DNA from 3 places in the Pseudarthrobacter sp. NPDC092419 genome. Region 2 is predicted to be linked to each of the others. Evidence: riboswitches for the same ligand, from Rfam matches in the RefSeq annotation. Region 2 holds a riboswitch; each other region holds the start of a gene.
What was found. Region 2 has a riboswitch for S-adenosylmethionine ahead of ACIQC0_RS14205 (DUF1737 domain-containing protein). Riboswitches for the same ligand answer to the same signal wherever they lie in the genome.
Positions count from the first base shown of each region.

Region 1: another riboswitch for S-adenosylmethionine. It lies ahead of ACIQC0_RS00785 (homoserine O-acetyltransferase); the one in region 2 lies ahead of ACIQC0_RS14205 (DUF1737 domain-containing protein).
Region 3: another riboswitch for S-adenosylmethionine. It lies ahead of ACIQC0_RS15155 (aminotransferase class V-fold PLP-dependent enzyme); the one in region 2 lies ahead of ACIQC0_RS14205 (DUF1737 domain-containing protein).

Region 1 is NZ_JBIVQF010000001.1:157,803-163,846, forward strand. Features, by position in the region: gene ACIQC0_RS00780 (MFS transporter) at 25-1,407, opposite strand; gene ACIQC0_RS00785 (homoserine O-acetyltransferase) at 1,589-2,704, opposite strand; SAM riboswitch class IV at 2,718-2,833, opposite strand; gene ACIQC0_RS00790 (VOC family protein) at 3,007-3,645, shown strand; gene ACIQC0_RS00795 (CPBP family intramembrane glutamic endopeptidase) at 3,733-4,512, opposite strand; gene ACIQC0_RS00800 (DeoR/GlpR family DNA-binding transcription regulator) at 4,514-5,302, opposite strand; gene hutI (imidazolonepropionase) at 5,346-6,044, opposite strand, start outside.
Region 2 is NZ_JBIVQF010000009.1:107,504-113,547, reverse strand. Features, by position in the region: gene ACIQC0_RS14220 (EAL domain-containing protein) at 1-1,767, shown strand, start outside; gene ACIQC0_RS14215 (O-succinylhomoserine sulfhydrylase) at 1,730-2,938, opposite strand; gene ACIQC0_RS14210 (rhodanese-like domain-containing protein) at 2,935-3,348, opposite strand; gene ACIQC0_RS14205 (DUF1737 domain-containing protein) at 3,345-3,617, opposite strand; SAM riboswitch class IV at 3,631-3,746, opposite strand; gene ACIQC0_RS14200 (extracellular solute-binding protein) at 3,983-5,011, shown strand; gene ACIQC0_RS14195 (ABC transporter permease) at 5,008-6,044, shown strand, end outside.
Region 3 is NZ_JBIVQF010000011.1:1,782-7,825, forward strand. Features, by position in the region: gene ACIQC0_RS15145 (metal-dependent transcriptional regulator) at 1-446, opposite strand, end outside; gene ACIQC0_RS15150 (class I SAM-dependent methyltransferase) at 489-1,247, opposite strand; gene ACIQC0_RS15155 (aminotransferase class V-fold PLP-dependent enzyme) at 1,334-2,743, opposite strand; SAM riboswitch class IV at 2,779-2,892, opposite strand; gene hisN (histidinol-phosphatase) at 3,061-3,873, opposite strand; gene rsgA (ribosome small subunit-dependent GTPase A) at 3,920-5,035, opposite strand; gene aroA (3-phosphoshikimate 1-carboxyvinyltransferase) at 5,019-6,044, opposite strand, start outside.

The DNA.
Region 1 (6,044 bases), on a different contig from region 2:
CCTGACTGGTGTCGCCCGCGTGGGTTATTTCTTGGACGCGGCGAGCAGATCCGCGGTGCCCTTGGCGTCCGCGGCGTCAACGTCGTGCAGCGAAATACCCCGGGTTTCCTTGAGGAAGAAGACCGAGACTGCCGTGACGACGCATGCTCCGAGCAGGTACAGCGCCACCGGAGTGGACGAGCCGAAGTTGCTCAGCAGTGCCGTGGCGATGATCGGGGCCAGCGAGCCGGCAACGATCGAGGTCACCTGGTAGCCCAGGGATACGCCGGAGTAGCGCATCCGGGTGGGGAACATTTCGGCCATGATGGAGGGCTGGCCCGCGTACATCAGTGCGTGGAAGATCAGGCCGATGGTGATGGCGGCCAGAATGATCATGTCGTTGGCAGTGTCCATCATGGGGAAGGCGAAGAAGCCCCAGGTACCGCCGAGGATCGCACCGGCCATGTAGACCGGGCGGCGGCCGAAGGCATCGGACATCTTGCCCACCAGCGGCACGGTGCAGAAGTGGATGAAGTGGGCCACCAGCAGCAGGAGCAGGATGCGGGAGGTGTCCGTCTCCACGACCACTTTCAGGTAGGTGATGGAGAACGTCACCACGAGGTAGTAGAGGATGTTCTCGGCGAAGCGCAGGCCCATGGCCGTGAAGACACCGCGCGGGTAGCGGCGGAAGACCTCAGCCACGCCGTAGCCCTTGTTCTCAACGGCGACTTCCTTGCGGGCCTCGATGAAGATCGGGGCGTCCTGGACCTTGGTCCGGATGTAGTAGCCGATGATGACGATCACGGCGGAGAGCCAGAACGCAACACGCCAGCCCCAGCCGAGGAATGCTTCCTGGGACAGCGTGGAGGACAGGGTGAAGAGGACGCCGGTAGCCAGCAGGTTGCCCATCGGCACCGCAGACTGCGGCCAGCTCGACCAGAACCCGCGCGACTTGTTGGGGCTGTGCTCGGCCACCAGCAGGACGGCACCGCCCCACTCGCCGCCGACCGCAAAGCCCTGGACGAACCGCAGGAACACCAGGAGGGCGGGCGCCCAGTAGCCGATCTGGGCGAACGTGGGAAGGCAGCCCATGAGGAAGGTGGCAACGCCAACCATGATGATGCTGAGCTGCAGCAGCTGCTTGCGGCCGAACTTGTCGCCAAAGTGGCCAAAGACAATGCCGCCGATGGGGCGGGCAACGAACCCGACGGCGTACGTCACGAAGGCGGCGATGATGCCGTCCAGCTCCGTACCCGAGTTGGGGAAGAACGTCTTGCCGAATACGAGCGTGGCGGCTGAGGCATAGAGGAAGAACTCGTACCATTCAACGACCGTGCCGGCCATGGAAGCCGTGACGACCTTCTTCAGGCCCGTGGACTTGACGTCGGGCTCCCCGACCCGCCCTGCGGCGGACTTTTCCGTACTCATTAATGAACTCCTTCGGCGTCTACGTCGACACCAGATGCGACCAGGATGTGGCGATGCGATGTGAGGTACACAACATACCGCCGATTCACACGAGTATGGTCTGCTTATGGCTGCAAGCTCAACGGCAAATAGTGCAGAAGGCCTCTGCATAAATGCACAGGGAGCGCGCGGAAGCCCGGAGTTAATCTTCGAGATGGTCGCGCAGCTGGGCGCCCAGCTGGCCGATTTCGGTCAGGAATCCGTCGTGGCCGATGGGCGCAGAGATGATGTGGACATCCACCTCGCCCGGCAGTGCGGCGGCGAGCTCGTGCGACTGCTCCGGGAAGTACAGCCGGTCGGTATCCACCGCGGCCACGAAGAATTTCGCGGTGGCCCGGCTCAGGCTTTCGGCCAGGGACCCCCTGCCGCGGGTGACGTCGTGGCTCATCAGCGCCTCAGTGAGGGCGATATAGCTGTTGGCGTCGAAGCGCCGGACCAGCTTGCTGCCCTGGTGGTCCAGGTAGCTTTCCACTTGGTAACGGCCGCGGCCGGAAAGCGTTTCGGCCTGCAGCGGTGCTTCGCCGGACTGCGGACTGCGGCCGAAGCGGCCGTCAAACTCCCGGGCTGAGCGGTAGGTAATGTGGGCGATCCGGCGGGCCAGGGCCAGGCCGTCCTCGGGGGACGCACCGCCGTAGTAGTCGCCGTCGTTATAGTTCGCGTCCTGACGGATGGCGAGCGTCTGGGCCTGGGCAAAGGCGATCTGCTCGGCCGTACTAGCGGCCCCGACGGCGATGACCGCGCAACGCTGCACACGCTCAGGGTAAGTGACGGCCCATTCCAAAGCCCGCGCACCGCCCATGGACCCGCCCAGCACGGCGAACCAGGACCGGATGCCCAGTTGGTCGGCCAGCCGCGCTTCCGCCACGGTGCTATCGCGCAGGGTCACCAGCGGGAAGCGGGAGCCCCATGGCTTGCCGTCGGGAGCGGGCGACGACGGCCCGGTGGACCCGTAGCATCCGCCCAGGATGTTGATCGCCACCACGAAGAATTTGTCGGTGTCGACGGGCGCGCCCGGGCCGGCCAACTCTTCCCACCAGCCGTCCTCGTCCGTGTCGCCTCGGGTCACGTGGGTGCTGCCGGTCAGTGCATGTTCAATGAGGACGGCATTGGAGCCGTCGGCATTGAGCGTGCCCCATGTTTCATAGGCAAGGATGACGTCCGGCAGGAAGCCGCCGGCTTCCAGTTCCAGCCCGCCAATGCCTGCATACCGGACCACGCCGTGCCGGGGCCCCGCGGTGCGGGGAACGGTGACTGTCATGTGCAAAACCTCTTCTACGCGCTTGCCCGCCGCCGGAGGGCCGGCGGGCCAGGTCCTCACCCGGGGCACCCCGCCGCGGTAGGAGGGTTGCCGGCCAGCAAGCCGGGGCTGTTGCTGGCACTCATGACCTCCCTCGAGTGTATGAAAGATCCCCCCAGCGGCGCCACGCGTGTGACCCGTTATGACATCCGCCGATACACCGGCATCCGACCCGCGGCGCTTTGCGCCAAGGGTTCCGCCCCCATTTCCAAGTAAGGCAAACCTAAGCTGAGAGCCTGATCACAAAGTGCCAAGATGTTGCCATGCGCATGGATCACGTCTCTTACGCCTGTGAACACGATGGCCTGGCGGCCACCACTGAACGGATTTCCTCCGCCCTGGGCGTCGAGGCAGTCAAGGGCGGGGTACATCCCCGTTTTGGAACGCGCAACATGATCATCCCGCTGGCGGGACACAAATACTTGGAGGTCGTGGAGGTCCTGGACCACCCGGCTTCGGACAAGGCACCGTTCGGCCAGGCTGTGCGTGCCCGTTCGGCGGCTGGCGGCGGCTGGATGGGCTGGTGCGTCGAGGTGGACGACCTGGCACCGTTCGAGGAGCGTCTGGGCCGCTCGGCGGTCAACGGCAACCGCAAGTTCCCGGATGGCCGCGAGCTGGTCTGGAAGCAGATCGGCATCCTTGGCCTGATCGCTGACCCGCAGGTGCCCTACATGCTCAAGTGGGAGGGCGACCCGTCGCTGCACCCCTCGAATGCCTACAACAGCAGCCTCAAGATGCGGTCGCTGACCATCGCCGGCTCCCCCGAGCGCGTCACCGAATGGCTCGGCGAGCCGGTAGAGCGCCCGCTGGAAGACGTTGCCGTGGACTGGGTGGCGCCGCACGGCACCCCGGGCATCCTGTCAGTGACGTTCGAGACTGCCACCGGCGCCGTCACGATCTGACCGCACCACAGCTTCGGCCGCCATCAGCGGGTGACAATGGCGTCACCCACCGATGGCGGCCGAATCCTTTTAACCAGGCCCCTCCGGTCAGCCCAGGCCCACCGCACGGCCGAAGAGGCTGAAGCCGACGAACGCGACCGTATCGAGCAGGGCGTGGGCGATCACCAAAGGCATGACCCTCCGTGTCCGGGTGTACAGCCAGGCGAAGACGATGCCCATCACCACGTTTCCGATGAAGGGTCCGAACCCCTGGTACAGATGGTAGGTGCCGCGCAGCAGGGCGCTGGCGCCAATGGCGGCCGGGACGCTCCAGCCGAACTTGCCGAACCGGTCCAGCAGGTAGCCCACCACGATCACCTCCTCCACCAGCCCGTGGCGCACCGCCGAAAGAACGAGGACCGGGACCGTCCACCAGTAAGCGTCCAGTGCGCTGGGGATGATGGCCGTGGTGATGCCGAGTGCCCGGCCCGCTGCGTAGAGCCCCAGCGACGGCACCCCGATCAGCGCAGCCAGCCCCAGGCCGTGCAGGATGTCACGGCCTGGGCGGGACAGGTCCAGGCCCAGCTTCCGGAACGCAGATCCGCTGGAAGGAAGCCCTTCGGAGGCGGTCCGCCGCTGGTCCGTGAGGAAGTAGATCACCAGCAGCACCGGGACCAGGGCAAAGACGATGTCCAGCAGCTGGTAGGTCAGGTCGAAGTACTCGCGGCTGCTCTGCTGGCGGTTGAGCGTGGACGTGCCCTGCGCCAGCGGCGCCCGGGACATCTTGTCCAGGAGCTGGACCACGGAGTACACGGCGGACTGACCCAGGGACAGGCCCAGGACAATGAGGACTTCGAAGGTGAGTCGTCGGTGTGATGAGACCAGCATGTCAGGCAGGCGCCACGATCACTTCGGTGCCCCGGGCTTCAAAGGCGGCCTTGTCCCGTGCGGAAATCCCCGAGTCGGTGATCAGCCGGGTGAAGTTATAGCCGTGCATGGTGGCGAAGGCGCGGACGCCCACCTTTGACGAATCGGCCAGGACGTAGGACACCCGGGCCCGGCTGGCCAGGAGGGCATTCACGGAAGCTTCCCCTTCGCCGGTGTTGGTGGGCCCCACCTCGGGATCGATTCCGTTGACGCCGATAAACGCGATATCCAGCACTACCTTCTGCATGATGATGTCCGTGTAGGGGCCCACCAGTTCATAGGACCGGGGGTTGAGGATTCCACCCGTCACCATGACCTTGATGTTGGGCCGGACGGCCAGCTGCCCGGCGATGTTGATGGCATTGGTGACCACAGTAAGGGTGGGCTGGTTTGAGGGTGCATTGAGGTCCTCGCGGGTGGCCAGGATCTGGGCCAGCGCCGTGCTGGTGGTGCCGCCGCACAGGCCGATGACGGCGCCGGGGCTGATGAGCGCGGACGCGGCCTGGGCAATCTGCTGTTTGGCCTCCGCGTGGTCGTCCCGGTTGTACCGGCCGGGCAGGTCGTAGGCCAGGGCACCGGTGGTGGCCCCGCCCCGGGTGCGCGTCAGCAGCCGTCGCTTGGCCAGGCTGTCCAGGTCCCGCCGGGCAGTAGCGGGCGAGACGTTCAAGGTGGTAACGATTTCCTCGACTTCCACCTGGCCGGTCCGGGCCAGCAGGTCCAGGATCGCCGTGAGTCGGTCGGTACGGGTCATGCTGGAAGCCTCCGGGGGTTGCAGTCTGGGGCGGTGCCGGCTGCTACCCCACCCGCACGCCGGCCCGCCACACAGCGTACGTCAGCGGCATGCCCGGACGGTAGGCGAGATGCGTGGCGGAGGGGGCGTTCAGCAGGTGGAGGTCCGCGCGGTGTCCGACGGCGATGGATCCCACCGCGCGTTCGCCGTCGGCATCCTTGCCGGTGTCCCGGTGGAGGGCCAGGGCGCCTCCGTAGGTTGCGGCGCGGACGGCTTCATGCACGCTGAGCCGCATTTGCAGCACCGCGGTGGTGACGCAGAAGGACATGGAGCTGGTGTAGGAGGTGCCGGGATTGCAATTGGAAGCCAGCGCCACCTGGACGCCGGCGTCCAGCAGGGCGCGGGCGGGAGCCAATGGCTGGCGGGTGGAGAGGTCGCAGGCCGGAAGGCACGTGGCCACGGTGCCGCGCCGGCCCGATCCTGTGGCGGGATCCCAGCCGGTCCAGGTGCCGGCGAGCGCTGCAACGTCCTGTTCGGAGAGGTAGTTCACATGGTCCACGCTGGCCGCGTCGAGCTCGACAGCCAGCTGGACGCCCGGGCCTTCGCCCAGTTGGTTGCCGTGGACACGCAGGCCCAGGCCGGCGTCGCGGCAGGCCAGCAGCACCCGGCGCGACTGTTCGGCGGTAAACGCGCCTTCCTCGCAAAATACGTCGGCCCATTTCACGTAGGGGCGCACGGCGTCCAGCATGGGGCCGCAGACCAG
Region 2 (6,044 bases):
GCGTTGAGGCGCAGCGAAGAGCGGTACCGCCTGGCCATGCGGGCTACCCAGGAGGTCCTATGGGACAGTGACCTGGAAACCGGCAGGACCGTGTGGCATGGCGCGGTCCGGTCGATGTTCGGAATTGTCGGACAGACCTTCGTGCAAGCTGGCGAATGGTGGGAGTCGAGACTCCACCCGGACGACAAGCATTCCCTCCTTGACTCCGTGGCCAGGCTATTTGGCTCCAAGGATGAGATGTGGAGCAGGGAGTACCGGTTCCGCCGCCAGGACGGCAGTTACATGGATGTCTTTGCCAGAGGGCATGTGGTCCGGAACCAGTCCGGCCAGGCCATCCGCTTTGTCGGGTCGATGATGGATATCAGTGCACAGAAACGCAGCGAGGCGGAGCTCGAACGGTTGGCCTTCATTGATCCGTTGACCGGCCTGGCGAACCGGAGCCGGCTGCTTGCGCAGCTTGATGACGCCTTGGCCAAAGCACACAGCTCGGGCAGTGCCGTGGCGGTCTTCTTCCTGGATCTGGACCGGTTCAAGCTCATCAATGACGGAATGGGGCATGCAGCAGGGGACAGCCTGCTCGCCCAGTTCGGCGCCCGGCTCACCGCAGTCATCCGGACCCAGGATGTTGCCTCGCGCTTCGCCGGGGACGAGTTTGTGGTCGTCTGCAGCGACACGGATGAGGAGAACGCCCGGAAAATAGCGGACAGGATAGCCTCGGCTGTCCAGGAGCCCTTTACCATCCAAGGTAACGAGTTGTTTGTCTCAGTGAGCATCGGAATCGTCCTCTCGGAGCCGGGCGACACAGCAGACTCCCTCCTCCACCGCTCCGACGCTGCCATGTACCACTCCAAGGCTGACGGGAAAGGGGCGGCGTTCCTGTTTGACGAGAAGATGCAGCACCAGGCCCTTGAGGTCATCAACATTGAGTCCCAGCTTTCCCGTGCCATAGAACGGAACGAACTGGAACTGTACTACCAGCCGGTCCTTGACCTGGAGGACTTCAGGCCGATCGGCCTTGAAGCCCTGGTCCGCTGGAACCGGCCAGGCGTTGGGATGGTGACTGCCGGGGAGTTTATCCCCATCGCGGAGAAGTCCGGGCTGATTCTCCGAATCGGCGCCTGGGTGCTGCAGGAGGCTCTGCAGCAGGCCCGAATCTGGCGTCAGTCGCTCCCCGGGGCGGAGGGTCTCGCCATCGGGGTGAATATCTCCGCCAGACAATTGCAGGACCCCTCGATCTTCGACGAAGTCCAGAAGGCAATAGCCGCAGTAGGAATCCAGCCGGACGCCGTCGTGCTTGAAATTACCGAGTCCGAACTGGTCGGTGACCTGGATGGCTCCGTCCAGGTCCTGGAGCGGCTGCGGAAACTGGGGGTGGGAATAGCTGTGGATGACTTCGGAACGGGATATTCCGCCCTCAGCTACCTCAGCCGCATTCCGGCCAACGTCATCAAAATCGACCGGTCTTTCATCAGGCCGCTGGGACGGGAAGGCGCTGCACGCGCACGCGCCCTCGTCGCCGCCATCATTTCCATGGCTGCCGCGCTGGACCTGGTAGTGGTAGCCGAGGGTGTTGAAACTGACGGCCAGGCGGCCGAGGTAGCAGGACTGAACGCTCGGCTGGGCCAGGGCTACCACTGGTGCCGGCCCCTTCCCGGCGCCGCAATCGAGGAGTGGCTGCGTACGCAGTACGCCTGGGTAGCCGCGGAGCGTGCACAGGGCCGTGACTGCCTTAGATTTGCTTCAGCGCCTGTTCAAGATCGCCGATAAGGTCGCTCACGTCCTCAAGGCCCACGGACAACCGGACCACTCCGTCAGTCAGCCCGATGGCCGCGCGTCCCTCCGGACCCATCGCGCGGTGCGTGGTGGTGGCAGGGTGCGTGATGAGCGACTTTGCGTCGCCCAGGTTGTTGGAAATGTCAATGATGCGCAGCCCGTCCAGCAGGGCGAACGCCGCGTCCTTGCCCGTCCGGCCGGCGCCCGCTGCCAGTTCGAACGTCAGCACTGTCCCTCCGGCCCGCATCTGCCTGGCCGCCAATTCGTACTGGGGATGTGATTTCAGCAGCGGGTACTTGACCCACTGGACTGCAGGCTGTTCCTCCAGCCACTTTGCCAGCCGCAGTGCTGTGGAGGAAGAGTGGTTCACCCTTAGTGCCATGGTCTCCAGGCCCTTGGTCAGCACCCAGGCGTTGAACGCCGACAGTGCGGGGCCGGTGTGCCGCATCAGCTGCTTCACGGGCCCCTCGATGAACTCCTTGGTGCCCAGGATCGCTCCGCCCAGCACCCGGCCCTGCCCGTCGATGTGCTTGGTGCCCGAGTAGACGATGACGTCGGCGCCCAGGCCGCCGCAGCGCTGCAGCAGGGGCGTGGCAAAGACATTGTCGACGACGACCGCGGCCCCGGCGGCATGCGCCAGGTCGCTGACCGCAGCAATGTCCACGATTTCCTGCATCGGGTTGGACGGGGATTCAAAGAAGACGGCAGTAGTGGGCTGCGACAGGGCCTCGCGCCACTGGTCCAGGTCCGGGCCGTCCACGAACACCGTCTCCACACCCCACCGGGGCAGGATTTCGTTGAGAATCACGAAGCAGGACCCGAACAGGGAACGGGCGGCAACCACGCGGTCACCGGCAGCCAGCAGGGCACCCAGGGCGGTGAATACCGCGGACATGCCGGACGCCGTCGCAAAGCACGCCTCGGTTCCCTCGAGGAGGCGCAGCCGTTCCTGGAAGGTGGCCACAGACGGGTTGCCGTAGCGGGAGTACACGAACCGCTCGTCTTCGCCGGTGAATGCGCGCTCGGCGGCGGCGGCGGATTCGTAGACGAAGCCGGAGTTCAGGAAGACGGCCTCGGACGTTTCCTGGAAGTTGGTGCGGTCCAGGCCGCCGCGGACAGCCTGGGTGTCAGCGCTCCAGGTGGCGGCATCCGGGTTGAACGTCACTCGGAGATCCCCAGGTTGGTGGGCAGGCCGCTGTTCTTCCAGCCGTTGACCGTCCGCTCACCGTGCCGGTCAGGGACGCCCTCGAACCCTTCAAGGATGTTGTACGACGTGAAACCGGCCTGCGTGGCAGCGATGGCGGCCGAGATGGAACGCTGGCCGGAGCGGCACAGGAAGAGCAACTCGGCGTGGGGGTCCTCCGGCGCCTGGCTCCGCAGGTCATTGATGAAGTCAGGGTTGGGAATCCCGCCGGGAAAGGTCCACTGGATGAACAGCGGGTCGTTGTCCGTGGCGTTCGTGTCCGGGATGCCGATGTGCGCCCATTCGCCTTCGGTGCGTACATCCACCAAGATGGCGCCCTGCTCCAGTTTGGCCCAGGCCTCGTGCGGCGTGAGGTCGCCTGCGTAGCTCACGCGTGTCCCTCGCCGTCGAACTCGAGGTCCGGAGATTCCAGGTCTTCGACGGCGGTGGCCACGGCGGCGTCTGCGGAGGCGATGGCGGACGGCAGGATCAGGGCCTGCGCCACGATGACTCCCGTGCCGTTGAACGTGGCCGCCGGGCTGCCGTGCAGGACGTAGCCCTCGGAGAGGGCGGTCGAAATACGCTCACAGAAGGCGCGGTCATCGGGGCCCGTAATCAGGCGGTAGGACAGTTTTTCTTCAGGGGCGGATGCGTCAGACACGACAGAACTCCTTCTCTCACGCTTGCAGCTCGAATGGGTCGATATGCCGAGTATTCACCTGAGGCACCCCGCCGCGAAAGGGAGGGTTGCCGACCGGCCAGTCAGGGCTTGGCGCCGGTTCTCATTACTCCCCCAAAACGTAACATCCGGGGCGCACCCCGGCACCGCCGTCGTCGTCATGTTCCGTAACTGAAATGTGCGCGCCGGCAAGGAAGACAGGGATCCCGCGTCTGCGGCGTGGCGGCGGAGCAGACGTGACGCATCCCATATACTGCAGCCTGCATGGCCTCTGGTAAGGTAACGCTAACCTTCCTTTTGTGTTCGTTTCGTGCGGCTTCGGCCGTTTCTTTCAGGAGTGCCTCCTCATGCATCGACCCAAGCTTCTTGCTGCCTGCGCCGCGTTGACGGTGTCCGCTTTGGCCTTGAGCGGCTGCGGCGTGCTGGGCATCGGCAAGGAGCCGGCGGACCTGCAGATCTATTCGGCCCGCCATTACGACCTTGAGGGCGCGTTCGGCGAGTTCACCAAGGAGACCGGCATTTCCGTCGAGTTCATCACCGGCGATGACGCGGAGCTGCTGGAGCGGGTCAAGGCCGAAGGAAAAGACACCCCCGCGGATATCTTCATGACCGTTGACGCGGGCAACTTGTGGAACGCCGGGCGGCAGGACGTGCTTGCCAGCGTTAAGTCGCCCGCCCTTGAACAGGCCGTACCGGCCGACCTGCGGGACCCCGACGGAAAGTGGTTCGGCCTCGCGATGCGCGCCCGCACCATCACCTACAACCCGGAGAAGGTGGATCCGGCCGAATTCGATACCAAAGACACCTACGCCGGCCTGGCCGACGCTAAGTGGAAGGGTCGCCTGTGCATGCGCGACGCCACCTCTTCCTACACCCAGTCACTGGTTGCCGGCCTGATCGACCTCCACGGCAAGGAAAAAGCCCTTGAGATCGTCAAGGGCTGGGTGGCGAACGACGTGGACATCATGAGCAACGACGTCCTGCTGCTCGAGGCGATCGACGCCGGCGCGTGCGACGTTGGCATTAACAACCACTACTACCTGGCCCGCAAGCTGGAATCAGACCCCAACTTCGGCGTTGACCTGTTCTGGGCCAGCCAGGCGGGTGCGGGAACTCACGTGAACATCTCCGGTGCGGGCGTGGTGGGGAACTCGGACAATCCTGAAAAGGCCCAGCAGCTCATTGAATGGCTGGCAACCAAGGGGCAGAATGCCTTCGTGGACGCGAACCACGAGTTCCCCGTGAACCCGTCCACCAAGCCCGAGCCGCTGATCGCAGGCTTCGGCGACTTCAAGCGCATGCCCCTGAACGCCGAGGCTTACGGCGACCTGAATGCCGAGGCCACCGAGCTGCTCGCCGAAGCGGGATATAAGTGAGCCGACCGGCTGTCCTGACCGCATCTGCCGCGCCGGCCAGGCGGCGGATGCTCGCCGGAAACGGGCGGCCGCTCTGGTCCGCGCTCGTCCTGCTGGTGGCCGCCCTGGTGGCAACGCCCGTTGTAGCCGTCCTCGTGGACGGTATCGGCACGCTGGGCAGCGGGACCGTGCCGCGCGACCTCGGCGCAATGGTGCTCACCACCGTGCTGCTGATGGTCGGCGTCGGTGCCGGAACGCTGCTGGTGGGGGGCGGACTCGCCTGGCTGGTCACCGCCTACACCTTTCCGCTCCGCAACGTCCTTTCCTGGGCCCTGGTGCTTCCGCTTGCGATGCCCGCCTACATCCTGGGCTTCGTGTTCCTTTCCACCTTCGACGTCGGCGGTCCGGTACAGGCCTTGCTGCGGTCAGTCTTCGGCCCCGGCGCCTGGCTTCCTGAGGTGCGGTCCCTGCCGGGCGCGATCCTGGTGATGTCGCTGACGCTCTACCCCTACGTCTACCTCCTGGCCCGCACGGCGTTCAGCGAGCAGGGTGCCGCCACCTACGATGCTGCCCGCACCCTGGGCGCCAGCCGTGGCCGGACCCTCTGGCGCGTCCTGGCGCCGCTCGCCCGGCCGTCCCTTGCCGCTGCCCTGGCGCTGGTGATGATGGAAACCCTCACGGACTTCGCCACCGTCCAGTACTTCAACGTCCAGACGGTCTCGGTGGGCGTGTACCTGGTGTGGAAGGGAAGCTTCGATTTCCATGCCGCCACCCAGCTCTCCGTCCTGGTCCTCCTCTTCGCCGTGGCGGTGCTCGCCGCTGAGCGCCTGTTCCGCGGCCGGTCCCGGTTCCACCAGAAAGCCGGCAGGGGAGAAGGGCTCCAGCCACGGAAACTGTCCGGCTGGGCCGGGTGGGCCGCAATGCTCGCGGGCGTGGCTGTCCTCTCCGCGGGCTTCCTGCTTCCCCTTGCCCGGCTGGCCGCCTGGGCGGTTGGCGAGGCCGTGTCGTCCGCCGCAGGACCGATGCTTGACCCGCGTTTCCAGGGCTACCTGCT
Region 3 (6,044 bases), on a different contig from region 2:
AGGTGGGCCCGCGGCACCAAGACCTGACCGTCGGCTGAGGGGATCGGGTCACCGTGCGGGTCCCGCAGGGGATGGCCCAGCTTCGCTGAGACCCGTTCGATGAATGTGTCGGAGACTGCGTGCTCCAGCAGTTCAGCTTCGTCGTGGACTTCGTCCCAGCTGTAGCCGAGTTGCTGCACGAGGTAGGTCTCGATCAGCCGGTGCCGCCGCACCATGGCCAGCGCGAGCCGTAGCCCGGCATCAGTCAGGGTGATGGCGCTGTAGGGCTTATGGTCCACCAGGCCCTGGTCCTTGAGCTTGCGGACCATCTCGGATACCGAGGAATTTGCGACACCCAGACGCTGCGCAAGCTGCGAGGAAGTGATGGCCTTGTCCTGCCACTCCGTGAAGGAGTAGATGACCTTAACGTAGTCCTCGATGGAGGAGGAGGGCGCGCTGGTCTTCACAGCTCAAGCCTACCGGGTCCGGGGCGGCACAGCATGGTGGGTTCAAGCCTTCGCTGCGCGCCATGAGAGCGTCAGGTACGGCAGCTTCAGGTCAAGCCCGGTTGCGTGGCCCAGATGGTCATGCAGGTACCAGTCCAGGTTGGCCAGCACCTTGGCGCGGGTTGCCTCGCCTGCCCGAAGGTAATAGCTGCGTGATTTGGCCAGCTCCATCAGGTCCTCGGTGGTTACGGTGTCCTGCCAGTGCGTGAGATGCCCCTCGAGCCCTGTGAATTCCGGTCCAACCACCGGCCGGAAATCAGGTTTGTAGACATCGCCGGCGTGCATGATCCGGGACAGGCGGTGCACCCACGGCACCGACGTGTCCAACTGGTTCCACACGAGTCCCAGGGTGCCGCCGGGCCGCAGCACGCGCGCCAGTTCGGTGCTTGCCGCGAGCGGATCGCACCAGTGCCATGCCTGGGCCACAGTGACGACGTCGAACGCCGCTTCAGGAAGGCCGGTCGCCTCCGCAGTCCCCGCCACAGCCGTGGCAGCAGGGCAGTGGAGCTGCAGTTGGGCCAGCATGTCCGCGGACGGATCGATGGCCGTCACCTTGAGGCCACGGTCCAGGAGCAGCGCGGTGAACTTTCCGGTCCCTGCGCCTACGTCCAGCGCATCCCTTGCTCCGGGAGGGACCAGCCAATCGGCGGAGTCCTGCGGATACCCGGGCCGCACGCGCTGGTAGTGGCTGCCGCCGGAGCGGAAGCTGCTGCCCAGCTCCCGGCGCCGCCCGTGATCCATCTTGGGGCCACCCCGAACCACGTGCGGCCTCCTTCAGTCCATGCCTTGCGGGTTCTTTCGAATTTACAGTATGGACCGGTGGCTCAGCGCCTTGGGTGCCGGTGCCCTCAGCTGTCGGTGCAGGGAGCCGCGCCGGCGGTGCCGGGGGTGTTCGGCGCCCAGTGCGGGTAGGTCCGGGTGTCGTTCGCCGGCACCCAGCGGCCGGCGTCCACCACGTAGTCCCAGCCCAGCCCGGTGGTCTTGAGTGCTTCGATTCCCGCCAGCAGGCGCTGCGCGTCCTCCAGCCGGGAACCCACGCCGAAGCTGGCCCGCAGCGACCCCGACGGCAGTCCCAGCCGCTTGAGCAGCGGGTGGGCGCAGAACCGGCCGTCGCGCAGGCCCACGCCGTGCTCGGCGGACAGGTAGGCCGCCACGAGTCCGGCGTCGTAGCCCTCCACCGAGAAGTTCACCACGCCGATGGTGTCCGTTTCCGGGTTGGTGTCCTTGAAGATCTGGTGCACCGTCACGCCGCTGATCTGCTGGAGGCCCTCCACCAGGAAAGACCGGACGGCTGACTCATGGGCGTGCCAGCGCTCCTGGTCCAGCCCGGCGATGACCTGGGTGGCGCGCGCGAGGGTGGCGGCTCCGAGGACGTTAGGCGAGCCACCCTCATGGCGGGCCGGTCCGGTGGCCCAGCGGACGCCGTCGAGCCGTGCTTCCTTGACGGCGCCGCCGCCGGCAAGGTGCGGGACGCCCGCGTCCAGCCAATCGGGACGGCCTACCAGCACCCCAGCGCCGAAGGGCGCGTAGAGCTTGTGCCCCGAGAAGGCGAGGTAGTCGACGTCGTCTGCTGTGATGTCAATCCGACGGTGCGGTGCGAGCTGGGCGGCATCAACCACGATCCTGGCGCCATACTGGTGGGCGAGTGCCGCAAGGGCGCGCACCGGCAGGATTTCCCCGGTGACATTGGACGCTCCGGTGACTGCCAGCAGGATAACGCCACCTTGCTCCAGCTCGGCGCGGACTGCGTCCAGGGTGTCGGCGATGGTGTCCGCTGCCACGATGCTTCGGTGCGGGACGCCCTGCCACGGCAGCAGGTTGGCGTGGTGCTCGATATCCAGGTACAGGACATCGCCGGCCGGGCGGCCGTCGGCTACGGGCAGGCAGCCGGCCAGCAGGTTGAGCGAATCCGTGGTGTTGCGGGTGAAAATGACGGAATCGTCCGGCCGTCCGCCCACGAAGTCGCGGACGATGTCCCGGGCGTTTTCGTACACGGACGTACTGATCTGGGACGCGTAGCCGGCGCCGCGGTGCACGCTGGCGTAATACGGCAGGATTTCGTTCAGGTAGGCCGACACCACCGAAAGCGCGGGGGCGGAGGCGCCATAGTCCAGGTTGGCATAGCGGACGTGACCGCCGGTGATCAGGGGCGCCTGGATTTCCGCGCCGGTGACGGCAGCCAGCGGACGGGCTGCGGCGGCGGCAATGGAATCGGCAGGCGGGGCCGCAACGGCGGGGGCGACAGTGGCAGTTGTCACAGAGACCTCACTGGGAAAGGACTCCACAAACAGGGAATCCGCGCTTGCCGCATCCGCTCCGGACCGGCCTGGTCGTCACCCGGGGCACCCCACCGCGAATGGAGGGTTGCCGGCCAGCAAACCGGGGTTTAGCGCTGGCACTCGTGACCTGATTAAGAGCGTAGGACATTCCAGCGGGCAAGGCTGAAGCGGAGCGAAATGTTAAGGCCTTTGTTACGCCCAGCTGCCAAAGGCGTGTTTCGGCGAAGATTACGACGACGGACGACTCCGTTCGCGGCGCCCGTCGTCGTAATCTTCGGTCCGGAGAGTCCGGCGGCCTACAGGAGGTCGTCCAGGTAGGGGTTGAGCCGGTGCAGTACTTCGGTGTGCAGGATGGAGTTGGTGGCCAGGGCATTCCCGCCGAAGGGCCCGTCCTGGCCTTCCAGTGAGGTGAAGCGGCCACCGGCTTCCACCACGATGGGCACCAGCGCGGCCATGTCATAAAGGTTCAGTTCCGGCTCGCAGGCAATGTCCACGGAACCCTCCGCCACCATGCAGTACGACCAGAAGTCCCCGAAGGCCCGGGTGCGCCAGACGTCCTCGGTCAGGCCCAGGAACTCGTCGAGGTTGCCCCGCTCCTTCCAGCCGCCCAGGCTCGAGTAGGACAGCGACGCGTCCGCCAGATTGGAGACGTTGGAGACCCGGAGCCGGCTTGCTGCCGCCAGGGACCGGCCGGTGTAGGAACCCATGCCCTTGGCACCCCACCAGCGCTTGCCCAGGGCGGGAGCGCTCACCACACCAACCACCGGTTCACCCTCGTCCACGAGGGCGATGAGGGTGGCCCAGACCGGCACGCCGCGGACAAAGTTCTTCGTCCCGTCGATGGGGTCGATGATCCACCGGCGCGAACCATGGCCGGTGCTGCCGAATTCCTCGCCGAGCACGGCGTCGCGTGGCCGGGAACGGGAGAGCTGGCCGCGGATGGCCTCCTCGGCGGCCTTGTCCGCGTCGGTGACCGGCGTTAGGTCCGGCTTGGTCTCCACATGGAGATCGAGGGCCTTGAAGCGGCTCATGGTCTGGTCATCCACGGAGTCGGCCAGGACATGGGCCAGGCGCAGGTCATCGTTATAGCTCGAAGCGGGTTGGATCATAGTTCCAAACTACCGTCTGCGCGCGGATCTGCTGGGAGATCGGGTGTCAGGTGACGCTTCCGAGTTCCTTGGCTTCCTGCGCCTCGTTGCGCGGATCCGCACCGAGCAGACGGCGCAGGGATGCCAGCCGGGCGGGCCCGGTGGGTCCTGCGTGCCCGTCGTTGACCCACGCATCGAGCCCGCAGTCCACGGCGGCGGCGGTGTGCTTGCAGCCCCGCTCGCAGTCCTCGATCCCGGGGGAGAGATCCGGAAAGGAACGCAGGATCCGGTCGGGGTCCACGTGGGCGAGCCCGAACGAGCGGATGCCGGGGGTGTCAATGATCCAGCTGCCAGGGGGAGCCTCTGCAAGCCGGAGGGCCAGCGCGGACGAGGAGGTGTGGCGGCCGCGGCCCGTGACCGCATTGACGCCGCCCGTCGCGCGTTCCGCCCCGGTCAGGGCGTTGACCATGGTGGACTTGCCCACGCCGGAATGGCCCAGCATCACGGTGACCTTGCCGTCCAGATGGGCCCGCAGCCGGGCGACGGCGCCGCTGTCCAGCCGGGCGGATAGGCCGTCGTCGGAGCGGGCGTCGATTCCCGAGGCGCGGTCGTCGGCCGTCCGGCTGATGATGACGGGGAACTCAAGGTGCGTGTAGTTCGAAAGGAGCTCCGCAGGATCCCTGACGTCCGCTTTGGTAACCAGCAGGATCGGCTCGATGCCGGCGTCGTACGCTGCCACCAGGGCGCGGTCGATGAACCCGGTGCGCGGCTCCGGGTTGGCCGCGGCGACAACGATGACCAGCTGGTCCGCGTTGGCCACCACTGCGCGCTCAATAGGGTCGGTGTCGTCGGCGCTGCGGCGCAGCAGGGTGCGGCGGTCCTGGATCTTCACCAGGCGCGCCAGCGTATCGGGCTCGCCGGAAACGTCACCCACCAGCGAAACGAAGTCGCCGGCAACCACCGGGGAGCGCCGCAGTTCACGCGCCCGGGCCGCGACGACCACGCGCTCGGACGGGGAATCCTCGTCCACAACGGCCGTATAGCGACCCCGGTCCACCGTGATGATGCGCCCCGTGACAGCGTCGTCGTGGCTGGGCCGGTCCTTGGTGCGCGGCCGGGAGCCTTTCTTGCTGGGCCGGATGCGGACATCCGACTCATCCCAGGAGTCAGTGCTCCGAGCCACTGCCCGAACCCTCCGCCCCTTGCGCGAGCATCTCGGACCAGAGCCTGGGGAAGTCCGGCATCGTCTTGCCAGTGGTGGCGATATCCTCCACCTCAACTCCGTGGACGGCAAGGCCCAGGATGGCGCCCGCGGTGGCCATCCGGTGGTCCGCATAAGTGTGCACGACGCCGGCGCGCAGCGGAGCGGGGCGGATCATCAGCCCGTCGCTGGTCTCCTCGGCGTCGCCGCCCAGCCGGTTGATTTCAGTAACGAGCGCGGCGAGCCGGTCCGTTTCGTGGCCGCGCAGGTGCGCGATACCGCTCAGCCGGGATGGCCCGGAGGCAAGGGCGCACAACGCCGCCACGGTGGGGGCCAGTTCGCTGGTGTCGGCAAAATCGCCGCCCTTGATCTCCGGACCGCCGGTGACCGTCAGCGTGCCGTCGCGGAGGGTGACGTCCGCCCCCAGCTCAGCGAGGATGCTGCGCCACAGGTCGCCCACCTGTTGCGTCTGTTCGGGCCAGTCCGGGATCCGCACGGTTCCGCCCGTGGCCAGGGCCGCGGCCAGGAACGGCCCCGCGTTGGAAAGGTCCTGCTCGATCCGCTGGTCGAAGGCGCGGATGGGCCCGGGTTGCACCACCCAGTGGTTGGGCTTGGAATCATCCACCTGCACTCCGGCGCCGCGGAGAACGGCGACGGTCATGTTGATGTGGTCCAGGCTCGGAACCGTGGCGCCGGCGTGTTCCAGATGCAGTCCCTCGGTGAAACGGGCGCCCACCAGCAGCAGGGCGGAAACAAACTGGGAGGACGCGCTGGCGTCGATCACGAGGTGCCCGCCGCGGACTTCCCCGGTGCCTTCCACCACGAACGGAAGGGACGACGGCGTGCCCCCGCCTTCTGCGGTAACCGCCACGCCCAGCCCCAACAGGGCCTCGATGATCGTTCCCATGGGCCGCTTGCGCGCGTGGGGATCGCCGTCAAACACGCTGGTGCCGTTCCGGAGCGCTGCGAGCGGCGGGACGAACCGCATCAC